One region of the Lactobacillus johnsonii genome, then DNA from elsewhere that is predicted to be linked to it. Evidence: predicted binding sites of a transcription regulator. Region 1 holds the regulator's gene; each other region holds the start of a gene.
What was found. The regulator Rex, encoded in region 1, represses fermentation and respiration genes when NADH is low (regulators of the CRP and FNR family bind a similar motif). The targets are predictions, from matches to a motif close to TTGTGAANTANTTCACAA.
Positions count from the first base shown of each region.

Region 2: adhE (bifunctional acetaldehyde-CoA/alcohol dehydrogenase) is a predicted target of Rex. The motif match lies at 1,903-1,920, and genes of this name have one in related genera.
Region 3: H0I41_RS09145 (alpha-hydroxy-acid oxidizing protein) is a predicted target of Rex. The motif match lies at 1,773-1,790, and genes of this name have one in related genera.

Region 1 covers NZ_CP059055.1:474,043-478,332, reverse strand. Annotated here, with positions in the region: gene H0I41_RS02250 (LiaF transmembrane domain-containing protein) at 1-295, opposite strand, end outside; gene H0I41_RS02245 (LytTR family DNA-binding domain-containing protein) at 292-750, opposite strand; gene H0I41_RS02240 (PTS sugar transporter subunit IIB) at 910-1,215, opposite strand; gene H0I41_RS02235 (LOG family protein) at 1,157-1,723, opposite strand; gene H0I41_RS02230 (redox-sensing transcriptional repressor Rex) at 1,864-2,508, opposite strand; partial or broken gene H0I41_RS02225 (IS30-like element ISLjo1 family transposase) at 2,727-3,778, shown strand; gene H0I41_RS02220 (ABC-F family ATP-binding cassette domain-containing protein) at 3,878-4,290, shown strand, end outside.
Region 2 covers NZ_CP059055.1:1,607,449-1,611,738, forward strand. Annotated here, with positions in the region: gene adhE (bifunctional acetaldehyde-CoA/alcohol dehydrogenase) at 1-1,729, opposite strand, end outside; gene H0I41_RS07655 (amino acid permease) at 2,044-3,417, shown strand; tRNA gene H0I41_RS07660 (tRNA-Asn) at 3,530-3,602, opposite strand; rRNA gene rrf (5S ribosomal RNA) at 3,616-3,732, opposite strand; rRNA gene H0I41_RS07670 (23S ribosomal RNA) at 3,794-4,290, opposite strand, start outside.
Region 3 covers NZ_CP059055.1:1,896,973-1,901,262, forward strand. Annotated here, with positions in the region: gene H0I41_RS09140 (deoxynucleoside kinase) at 1-396, shown strand, start outside; gene H0I41_RS09145 (alpha-hydroxy-acid oxidizing protein) at 450-1,688, opposite strand; gene H0I41_RS09150 (NCS2 family permease) at 1,931-3,241, shown strand; gene H0I41_RS09155 (MerR family transcriptional regulator) at 3,327-4,061, opposite strand.

The sequences.
Region 1 (4,290 bases):
ATCTTAAACCTCCCCAAACTAAAAATGCTGCTAAAAGCACTGTCCAAGGAACAATACTTTCAATGTGAAGAGGCTTTGCATAGATAATTAATAAAAATGCAATTGAAAAAATTGTTCCACCTAAACTTCTATTAATTAAGGAAGTAATTAATGTTGCCGCAAATACTACAGTCCAAAAAATTGTCCAGAATCCTAACTCTACTGGAATTAAATGCAACTGGTCTAACACTAAAAACGCTGCTGCTGCAAGCAGGCCTAAGCCCCAAAGAATCCTTCCAAAACTGGCCTTTCTCATGATAATGCCCTTCTCTCTTTTAATCTATCATTTAAATCTCGATAATATCGTCTAGAAACATAGACTGTCTTATATGAATCATGAAATTTAATCTGACAATTAGAGATCGATTTAGTAATAGCATAAATCTGATCTAAATTTAAAATTGTCGATTTTGATATTCGCATGAACTGTCCACCTAATAAGTTTTCTAATTCATATAATTTATATTTAACAAAATATGCATTCCTAGTCGTGTGCGCCATTACTTGCTTAGCATCTGTTTCAAAAAACAAAATATCATTAATACTTAAATAGTAGGAAGTGTTGTCCATCATTCCTTCAATTTGGTCAGGATGATCTGAATCCATTTGAAGTTGTTGATAAATTCTTTCTATTTCAGGTGTTAACTGACCAGCATGAATGGTTATTTCTGTTTCCTTCTGATCCGGATCAAGTTCAAGCTTAACTTTCACAATTCTCACTTCCTTGTTTCATTTTCGATAATTATATTAAACATGAATGTAAGATTAAAATCTAGTGAAGTTAACTAAGCGGTCATTTTATAGTTCTAAGTGGTCAAAAAAAGAAGTATGAATCAAGAGAGGGATTTTGTTTCATACTTCTACCAGTTTTTATCCTAGTAATCGCTCAGCTTGGGCAATTACATTTTTACCATTCATTGTGCCATAATCTTGCATCCCAATTGCTTCTAAGGGTATATCGTGCTTATTTGCATCCGCCTTAAGTTGATCTTCCATGTATTTAATTTGCGGTCCAATTAAAATGCAATCTGGTGCATCTTTTTCAATAATATCTTCTACTTGAGCGCCTAAAACAGTCTTAATTTCATACTTTTTCTCTACTTTAGTCGATCTTTTATTAATACTTCCGATAAGCAGGTGCTTGATAGTCTTCCATAAACTGTAGAATTTTATCAAAATCAGTTCCAAAATAAATTGCGTCTAAATAGATATTCTCTAAAAAATCATCTTGATTCATCCGCTTAAGGAGTTTATCTAAATAATCATAGAAACCTTCATAATTATAAAAAGCTACGGGCTTAGTATTGTCACCAATTGCAGTCCAAGAAATAGCCTGACTTATTTCTTCTAAAGTTCCAATACTTCCAGGTAAAGCTACCATTCCATCTGCTAGATTCATCATGGTATCTTTTCGCTTATCCATATTGGGAACCACACGGAAATCCTGTACTTTATCATAAGAAGCTCCGCGATCTTTTAATTCTTCAGTAATAATGCCGTGGACGATACCACCATTTTCTAAAACACCGTCTGCAACTGCCCGCATTAAGCCGAACTTTCCGCCACCATAAACTAATTCAATTTGGTGGTCGGCCATTTTCTTACCAAAATTATAGGCAGCCTTAATGTATTCAGGACGATTACCAGCCCTGGCACCACAGTATACTGCAAGTTTTTTAATCATTTTATCTACCTGATTTCTATCTCATTAATTTTTCTACGCTCATCTATCTTAAAATTATTTTCTCTTTAATTACAAATAAAAGCGCATAAAAAATACACAAGCCTACCTAAACTTGTGCAAAAGGACTATATTATAGTAAATTATTTTTTGTTCTTATCTTTATCTGAGTCCAAAAAGTAAATTAAAGTTTGCAGTTCAGTTGCTAAGTCAACATTTTGAACCCGAACACTAGATGGAGCAGATAAACGAAGCGGCGTGAAGTTCATAATTCCCTTAATTCCAGCATCAAACATTTCATTAGCTGTCTTTTGGGCGGCAGTTTGGGGAACACAGAGAATAGCAATGGTAATCTGTTGTTCACGCAATTGCTTCTTCATCTCACTCATGTCATAAACGGGCACACCTGACATAATTGTCCCAGTAATTTCAGGATTAATGTCAAAAGCGGCACTAATTCTGATATTATTAGTACGCTTAAAGTTATAATTTAAAAGCGCATGACCCATGTTACCAACACCAACCAAGGCAACATTGGTCAAGGTATCTTGATTTAAAATCTTTTTAAAGAAATTAAGTAAGTTCTTAACGTCATAACCGTATCCACGCTTACCTAAAGCACCAAAATAAGAAAAGTCTCGACGAATTGAAGCACTGTCTACCTGAACAGCTTCAGCAAGTTCAGTTGAAGATACTTTTTCTTTTCCTTCATCATTCAAAAATATCAAATAGCGGTAATAAAGTGGCAAGCGTCTAGCGGTAGCCTTAGGAATCTTAATTTCATCCATGAGAGGCCTCTTTCTTTCATAAAATAAAAATGTGAAATATTTACTAATCAAACTAATAATAGGCATTCTTCAAGGATAAATCAAGAAACAATTTTCACAAAGATAATATTTTCGCTGATTGTAAAATTAAATTGAACACTTGATAAAAAATAAAAAGTCCATTCGGACCTGTTTGATAGAATGTTAATAACCACAAAAACTTTCTATTGGAGGTCAAAATGGACTCTTTACATTCTACCATGAACCAGCACGTTAAAGGCAAGCATTTATCATTTGAAGAGCGAGTTATTATTCAATTGCGTTTGAAAGATGGCTATTCTTTGCGTGCAATTGCCCGTGAACTTAACTGTTCTCCTTCTACTATCAGCTATGAGGTTAAGCGTGGCACTGTAAAACTGTATCATGGTAAAGTCAAAAAATATAAGGCTACTCAAGGGCATGATGCATATAAAGCTCATCGTAAAAATTGTGGGCGCAAATCAGACTTTCTCAGGAAAGCTCAATTCATGCGCTATGTCCACAAGCATTTTTTTAAAGATGGCTGGTCGCTTGATGTGTGCAGTAATCGTGCTACTGCTGTTGGCGAATTCGCTAGCAGCGATGTTGTCTGCACCAAAACTCTTTATAATTACGTTGATCAAGGCTTATTAGGAATTTATAATTACGACTTGCCAGAGAAGCTTAAACGCAATACTAAGCTTCATCGTATTCGCAAAAATAAGAAAAAACTTGGCAGAAGCATTGAAGAACGTCCTAAAGAGATCAATAAACGTAATGAATTCGGTCATTGGGAATGCGATTTAGTTCTCGGACATAAGAGCAAAGATGATGAGGTACTGCTAACCTTATCTGAGCGTATGAGTCGTGAGTTTTTAATTCTTCGTATTCCTGACAAGACTTCTGTCAGTGTCATGCAGGCCTTTAAAGAACTCCAAAGGCAATACAGCGAACATTGGAATGATATTTTTAAAACCATTACCACTGATAATGGCTCAGAGTTTGCAGATCTTTCCAACCTAGAAAAAGTATCCAATACACTGGTTTACTATGTGCCCATCCTTACACTTCTTGTGATAAGGGAACAGTTGAAAGACACAATGGTCTTATTCGCAGATTCATTCCTAAGGGAGAAGCAATAGCTAACTATTCTTTACAAGACATCATTAATATTGAAACCTGGTGCAATTCTTTGCCAAGAAAGATACTGGCCTATCATACACCAGATGAAATCTTTGAAAGAGAATTAGATCTAATCTATCAAGCAGCTTAACTAAAAGTGTTCAATTTATTATTGCAATTTGCGAAGATAATATTTTCATAAAATTTAAAACATTTGCTATGTTAAAATAAGCTCTAGGAGAAAATTATTATGATTATTGCACAAGCTCAAGACCTCGAACAACGTTTTGGAGGCAATACTATTTTCAGTAACATTTCTTTTTCTGTTCCTGATAATGCCAGAATTGGTCTGGTTGGTCCTAACGGAGCTGGAAAAACTACCTTATTAAAGATTATGACTGGTCAGCAAGAACCAACTAGCGGCCAATTTACCATTAATAAGGGATTAAAAGTCGGCTACATTGCCCAGGAAAATGCCCTTGATGAAAACAAGACTATCTGGGATGAAATGCTTACTGTGTTTGATAATTTAATTGAAAAAAATAAACGCATTACCAAAATGCAGGAACAAATTGCTGAACATCCTGAAGATGAAGACCTGCTCAAGCGCTATGACCAGCTTGCATACGACTTTGAACAAGAAGGCGGCTTTACTTATCAAGC
Region 2 (4,290 bases), 820 kb from region 1:
AAGCATCTTCAAAACTCATATCTGGATTTTCGTAGAATAATCGCATTGCCTTAGCAGCATCCATTACAGATCCACCACCAATAGCAATCACGACATCCGGCTTAAAGATATTCATTCGGTGAACACCGTCAGCAATTATATCAGTATCCGGATCCTTAGTTACTGCTTGAAAGACTTCATAGCTCTTTTTACCACGACGTTGACTAATAATATCAGTAATTTCATTAATGTATTTGCTGGCTACACCTTCATCAGTCACAATGAAGAATCTTTCAACATCAGGCATGTGCTTTAAATAATTTGCTGCATTATGTTCAAAATATGTCTTCTTTGGAACCTTGATCCATTGCATATTATCACGACGTTTTGCAACTGTCTTAATGTTAAGCAGGTCTCTAGCACCAATATTATGTGAAAAAGTATTAGCACCATATGAACCGGTCCCTAAAGTAAGGGAAGGAAGCATATTGTTGTACAAGTCACCAACACCACCAACTGAAGCTGGAGAGTTAACCAAAATACGGCATGCATCCATTTTCATTGAAAACTCATCAATTACTTTTTCATCTTGAGAATGAACCCCCGCAGTATGGCCGCGTCCACCATAATTTAGAAGGTCGGTACAAATCTTATAGGCATCTTCATGACCCTTAGCTTTATACATGGTAAATACAGGAGAAAGCTTTTCAGCAGATAAAGGATACTTTTTACCCACACCCTTGTATTCGGCAATAATTACCTTAGTATCTTCTGGTACATCTACTCCACATAATTTTGCAATTTGATAAGCCGAACGACCAGCAACTGGACCAGCAACAGTTCCTCTCTTAGGATCAATGAATTTTTCTTCGAACTTCTTAATTTCATCTGGTTTTAAGAAATAACAATTCCAAGACTTAAATTCATCTTTTACTTCGTTATAGATATCCTCATCAACTACTACAGAATTTTCGGAGGAACAAATCATACCATTATCAAAAGTCTTGGAGAGAACAATATCGTAAACGGATTCTGGAATATTGGCGGTCTTTTCAATATATGAGGGACCATTACCTGGACCAACACCGATTGCAGGCTTACCAGATGAATAAGCAGCCTTAACCATTCCAGGACCACCAGTAGCTAAAATTGTTTGAACATTTGGATGATTCATTAATGTACTAGTTGCTTCAAGACTTGGATATTCAATCCATTGAATTGCGTCTTTAGGAGCACCAGCTTTAATTGCTGCTTCTCGAATAATTTCACCAGTTTTTACACAACTCTTTTGTGCTTGTGGGTGGAAGCCAAAAATAATAGCATTTCTAGTTTTTAAAGCAAGCATAGCTTTAAAAATTACAGTTGAGGTTGGGTTAGTAACGGGAGTTACTCCAGCAATTACGCCTTTAGGTTCTGCAATTTTAACTAATTGTTTTTCTTTATCTTCTTCAATAACACCAACAGTTTTTTCATGACGAAGACTATTCCAAATGTTTTCACTGGCAAACATATTTTTAATAGTCTTATCTTCTACTACTCCACGACCAGTTTCTTCAACAGCCATTTTTGCAAGTAAATAACTATTCTGTTCCCCTGCACTTGCGATAGCTTCACAAATTTTATCAACTTGTTCTTGATCAAAATTGGCCATCTCATCTAAAGCAACATGGGCTTTTTCTACATAGCCATCAATCATTTTATTTACATCAATTGCTTTTTCTTCTTTTGTCGCCTTTTTATCTTGCACCATTTAATTGGGCCTCCTACTCGGAAATCTAGGCATATTTTTTTGAACAATGACAGTATAGTCCTTATATCCAACACTTGTAAATGACTTTGTGCATCTTTTTACAAATTCACAATATGATAAAAAGTAAGAAATAAGTGCTTTCAATAATGTTATCGGTTACATTTTTTATAATATTGAAAAATATTTCACAAAAATATCAAGTAATTTTTTTATTCATAATCTTATAAAAAATCTTAAACACTATACGTTTTATCAGTTATTATAGATTTTTATGTTAAAATTTTAATAAACTATGAAAGGAGTTTTATATTTTAATGTCAAAAAATAGCTCAGAATCATCTGAGGTTAAAACTATGAAACGGAGTTTGACAAATGCCCATATTCAACTAATTGCATTAGGGGGAACAATTGGAACAGGACTATTTCTAGGAGTTGGAAATAGTATTGAGCTAGCTGGTCCTGCAGTAATTTTCATCTATTGCTTAGTTGGATTCTTTCTTTTTCTGTTAATGAGAGCACTCGGAGAACTGATACTTTCAGATATTAAGAAAAATACCTATATTGATTTTATTTCAGAATACTTAGGAAAAAGTATTGGAACAACAACAGGATATTTATATTGGTTCAGTTGGTTGACTCTCGCTATGGCAGAAATTACTGCCCTAGGAATTTATTTTCAATATTGGTGGCCCAACCTGCAAAGTTGGATTCCCGGATTAATTACTTTATTAGTACTATTAGGTATTAATCTAATTTCAGCACGGGTATTTGGAAACTTAGAATTTAGTTTTGCAATTATTAAAATTGTAACAATTATTGCATTTGTTATTCTTGTCTTCTACCTATTAATTACAAATTCTTCAACAAAGTATGGGCATGTTAGCTGGAATAACATGATGATTGATGGCGGTATTTTCGCCAAAGGTCCTAAAGGTTTTTTATTAGGTTTTCAAATGGTAATCTTTAGTTTCATCGGTGTTGAGTTAATTGGTTTAACTGCTGCTGAAGCAAAAGAACCAAAGAAAACTATTACACGGGCTATTGACCAACTGCCTGTTCGAATTATTTTATTTTATGTGCTTGCAATTCTAAGTATCTTATTAGCAATTCCTTGGACAAAGGTTTCAACTTCAAGTTCACCATTCGTTCAAGCATTAGGTGCAACAGGAATTAAAAATGCAGGTTCAATAATTAACTTTGTTGTTATAAGTGCAGCCATTTCATCAACTAATAGCTTTATCTATAGTGCGGGCCGTCTATTATTTTCAATAAATTACAATGGTAAAAACAAAATCAGTAAGCATTTAGGTAAGTTGGATCATCGACAATTACCTAAAAATGCTTTAGTATTCTCAACAGTTTTAATTGCATTAGCACCTCTTTTAAATCTCTTTTTAAAGGATGCTTTTACCTTTATTTCTGCCACTGCAACGAGTATGTTTTTATTAATTTGGTCAATTATGATCGTGACTCATATGACTTACCGTAAAAAGACACCAAAGAATGAACTTCCAACATTTAGAATGCCGTTATATCCAATATCAGATATAGCAGTACTAATATTTTTTATAGCAATGATTATTGTGTTACTAATATTTCCAAATTATCGAATTCCAATGATAAGTGCAGGAATAATTTTTACAGTTTTAGTATGTCTAACTCACTTTATACAGAAAAAAAGTAATTAATATTAAATCCTCTAGTTAAGAAAACTAGAGGATTTTTTCATGAAAAATAATAACTATACAAAAAAGGAAGAACAAAGATAATTCTTCATTCTTCCTTTAACTCATCACTTTACTCCGGCTGTCAGACTCGAACTGACGACAACCTGATTAACAGTCAGGTGCTCTACCAACTGAGCTAAGCCGGAATATTAAAAAAGAGCACGGCGACTGCCTACCCTCGCAGGCAGTTTCCCACCAACTACTCTCGGCGTTAAGAAGCTTAACTTCTGTGTTCGGCATGGGAACAGGTGTATCCTTCTTGCCATCGCCACCGTACTCTTTCTGAGCTTTTACACTCAAAACTGAATATAATCTCTAGCCTTTAAACCTTTGAGCTTTGGTCAAGTGCTCGACTGATTAGTACTAGTCCGCTCCACATATCGCTATGCTTCCACTCCTAGCCTATCTACCTCATCGTCTTTAAGGTGTCTTACTGCTTTCGCATCGGAAATCTCATCTTGAGGGGGGCTTCGCACTTAGATGCTTTCAGCGCTTATCCCTTCCATACATAGCTACCCAGCGATGCCTTTGGCAAGACAACTGGTACACCAGCGGTATGTCCATCCCGGTCCTCTCGTACTAAGGACAGCTCCTCTCAAATTTCCTACGCCCACGACGGATAGGGACCGAACTGTCTCACGACGTTCTGAACCCAGCTCGCGTGCCGCTTTAATGGGCGAACAGCCCAACCCTTGGGACCGACTTCAGCCCCAGGATGCGACGAGCCGACATCGAGGTGCCAAACCTCCCCGTCGATGTGAACTCTTGGGGGAGATAAGCCTGTTATCCCCAGGGTAGCTTTTATCCGTTGAGTGATGGCCTTTCCATGCAGTA
Region 3 (4,290 bases), 530 kb from region 1:
ATTGGGCGTGCTACTCCAGAAGAAGTCGATACTTACTATGAGCTCTTGCACAATATGATGAGTGAACTAGATCGGATGCCTAAGAAGAATCCTGATCTCCTGGTTCATATCGATGTCTCATATGATACAATGCTCAAGAGAATTCAAAAACGTGGTCGTAACTATGAACAATTGAGTTATGATCCGACTCTAGAAGATTACTACAAGCGTCTACTTCGTTATTACAAACCTTGGTATGAGAAGTATGACTATTCACCAAAAATGACTATTGATGGTGATAAACTTGATTTCATGGCAAGTGAAGAAGATCGTCAAGAAGTCCTAAATCAAATTGTGGCTAAGCTCAAAGAAATGGGTAAACTTGAAGACGACTGGAAACCTAATTTAGTTAAATAAAGCAAAACTGCGGTCCAATATGGATCGCAGTTTTTATTTTTTAATCCTAACAATCAATGTCTTGATGCACCACTTACAGCATCAGCTGCTTCACCTGTTAACTGATTTTCCTTAGTAACAGGATATGGTTTCATCACACTTCTGCTCGTTGAAGAAATGCCCCAGTCAGCACTGTAATTAATATGATCAATCTTAGCATGTTTAATATCTTCAATTGTCTTACAGCCGGTTAATTGCATATCAATCAATAATTCCTTATTTAATTGCTCAATAACTGATTGAACACCTTGTGCACCACCAAGTGCTAAGCCATATAAGAATGGGCGGCCAATACCGACTAAGTCTGCACCTAATGCTAATGCTTTAAAGACATGAGAGCCGCGACGAACGCCGCCATCAAGAATAATTGGAACACGATGATTTGAGCTTCTTACTGCCTTAGCAATTTCAGGTAAAACATCAATCGTCGCAGGAGCGCCATCTACTTCACGTCCGCCATGATTAGAAACTACGATCCCATCTGCTCCAGCCCCAATAGCAAGCATAGCATCTTCAGCACATTCAACTCCTTTAACAATTACAGGAACATCAGCAATTTCCTTTATTTTACGAATATCATCTGGTCCAATATTTTGAGCCGATGAAGCATACATTTGTGCAACGCTTTGTCCTTCACCCTTTCCACCGTTCCATTCATTAAAGAAAGCCAACGGTACCGGATAAGTAAAGTTAGTTCGTAAGTTAGCTTCACGATAGCCACTAACTAAAGCATCTACTGTTAGGAAAAATCCCGTAAAACCTGCTTTAACTGATTCTTCAATTACCATCTTATTAAAGTCCCAGTTTTTGCTTAAATATAGTTGCATAAATCTAGGAGAATCCCCTACTGCACTTTGTACTTCTTGTACACTCTTATTTGCATAGGTACTCATCGCAAATAAGGCCCCAGCAGCTTTTGCACCTTTTGCAGTATCAATTTCTGCTTCAGCGTTTGCAATACCGTGGCATGCAATTGGACAAATCATAACCGGGGTCTTTAACTTCATCCCTAAAAACTCAGTATTAAGTTCAGGGTTTTGCATTCCAGTCAAAGCTCGAGGAACTATTTGAAAATGATTAAATGCTTGAGTGTTATTTCGCCAAGTCCATTCATTTTCAGCACCACTAGCTACATAGTAATAAGCAGCTTCTGGCATCACATATTTTGCCTCATTTTCCAGTTCATCTAAGTTAACCATATGTAACTTTTCTTCTCTTGTACTTTGTGGAAAGCCCTTATAGTAAGTTGTCATCGTACATTCCTCCAAATTTTATAACGCATGTTTCTTTACACTTTAATTTTAAGACTATTTTTTTAAATGAGTAACTAATAGCCCTTACGAAATAATTCACTATCTCTTATAAGATTTACTTTCAGAAAGTTTTTACAACCTTTCATCGCTAAAATTCGCGTTTACATTTATTTATGGGAATGCTACACTATAAAAGTTGCTTATTTAAAGCTTAAAAACGAACATTATGTCTGGAGGACAAAATGAATTTTATAAAAAACTACTTTCATTTAGAAAAGTTAGGAACTAATGTTAGAACTGAATTTATTGCTGGGTTAACTACTTTTATTAGTATGTCATATATTCTTTTCGTTAACCCTAGCGTTCTTGGTGCTAGTGGAATGAATACCGGCGCTGTCTTTACCGCTACTGCTTTAGCAGCTGCTCTTGGTACAGCAATCATGGGAATTGTTGCCAACTACCCGATCGGTGAAGCACCTGCCTTAGGTATTAACGCGTTCTTTGCTTACACAGTATGTATTGGCATGAAAGTATCCTGGGAAACTGCTTTGGCCAGTGTTTTTGTTGCATCAATTATCTTTATTTTAATTACCTTATTTAAGCTAAGAGAAAAGATTATTGATTCAATTCCTTCAGACTTAAAATTTGCCATTTCTTCTGGTATTGGTTTATTTATCGCCTTTCTTGGATTACAAAACGGTGGCTTAATCGTTGCTAATAAATCAACTTTAGTTGGTTTAGGATCACTTCATAATCCACTCGTTTGGATTACTATTTTTGGTTTAATTGTTACGGTAATCTTGATGATCTTAGGCGTTCCAGGTGCTATTTTTATTGGAATGATTGCCGCATCAATCTTTGGAATTTGTACCGGTCAAATTGCCGTTCCTCATAAGTTTATCTCTTTAGCACCAAGCTTAGCTCCAACTTTTGGTCAAGCAATCTTCCACGTTAAAGATATTAACTCTTTGCAGATGTGGGTTGTTGTTTTAACTTTCTTACTTGTTACATTCTTTGATACTGCCGGTACTTTAATCGGTCTTGCTCAACAAGCTGGCTTTATGAAAAATAATAAAATGCCACGTGTCGGTAAAGCATTAGCTGCTGACTCAACTGCTATGATGTTTGGTTCAATCTTCGGTACTTCACCAGTTGGTGCCTTTGTTGAATCAAGTGCTGGTATTGCTGTTGGTGGTCGTTCTGGTTTAACTGCTGTCTTTGTAGCCATTTTCTTCTTGATCTCAATGATTTTTAGTCCACTACTTGGTGTCTTTACTACACAAGTAACTGCTCCTGCGTTAATTATCGTCGGAGTTTTAATGGCACAAAATACCGCACATATTCACTGGAACAAGTTAGAAATTGCCGTACCTGCATTTTTAATCTTACTTGGTATGCCTCTTACTTACTCAATTTCCGACGGTTTGGCATTAGGAATGATTACTTACCCAATTTGTATGGTTTCTGCAAAGCGTGGTAAAGAAGTTAGCCCAATGATGTGGGTACTGTTTGTAGTATTTATCATCTTCTTATGGGTATTGAATTTTAAATAGATTGAAACTCAAGAGAAAAGCTCGTGCTGATGCACGGGCTTTTTTGGTTAATCAAAAAATTTTCTGTCAATTTTAAATATTGTTTTTACTCTCTACTAATTTCCAAACAATAAGATCTTTTACCGCATTTTGGACAAGTCAATTTTCTAAACTTAGGCGTATGCGGGGCTAAATTAAATGCCAGGAACGATGGAATAAATACATCTCCGCAATTAGGACAAACATATTCAACATGGTCATAGTAATATCGCGACAATCCCAATGCCATCATAAAAATAATAACTACTAGTGCAAGAACTTCAATTACAAAGCTAGTTATCTGGTTTAGATGATATAAATAAAATGCTATGCCGATCCCTAATATTTCAATTATTGACAAAAGCCCTCCAAAAACTAACATCTTATCTCTTAAAGCTGAAAGTCTATTTTCTTTTCTCGTAATATCTGTAATGCCAGAGTGATTGGTTAATACAGCACGCGACAACTTTATTTTTTGCAAATGTTTTATTTGTGCTTGTTTCTTACTTATCTCCTCAATTTTCCGCTGATTCTCCTGGTATTGTTCTTTAAGCAATAACTCCACTGACTGATTCCCATGCTCATCTTGAATGAGCATTTTTATCTGCTTCAATGAAAATCCCAATTCTTTTAGAAAAAGAATTAATTCAAGTTGTCTTATCTGATCTTTTTCATAAAAACGATAGCCATTTTCTTCAGTATAAGCTGGCCTCACTAGATCTTTTTCCTCATAAAACCTTAAAGTCCGTGTACTCACTTGTAATTTCTTTGCTGCTTCTCCGATGGTATATCTCTCTGACATTACTTTCACCTCCCAGCTTTAAGATATCAATTGACGTAAGGTTAAAGTCAACTTCTAAATTATAAAATATTCTATTTCCTTGGAAATATTGTTCGGCTTTTAAACCAATTTTCTTATTTTTGTACCTATTATTTTATATTTTTTTGATTTAATCGAATAATTATAGTTTTTATTCTTGAAATAGTTAATAATTTAGATATAATTTTAGTTGAAGATTCGCTTTTAAATG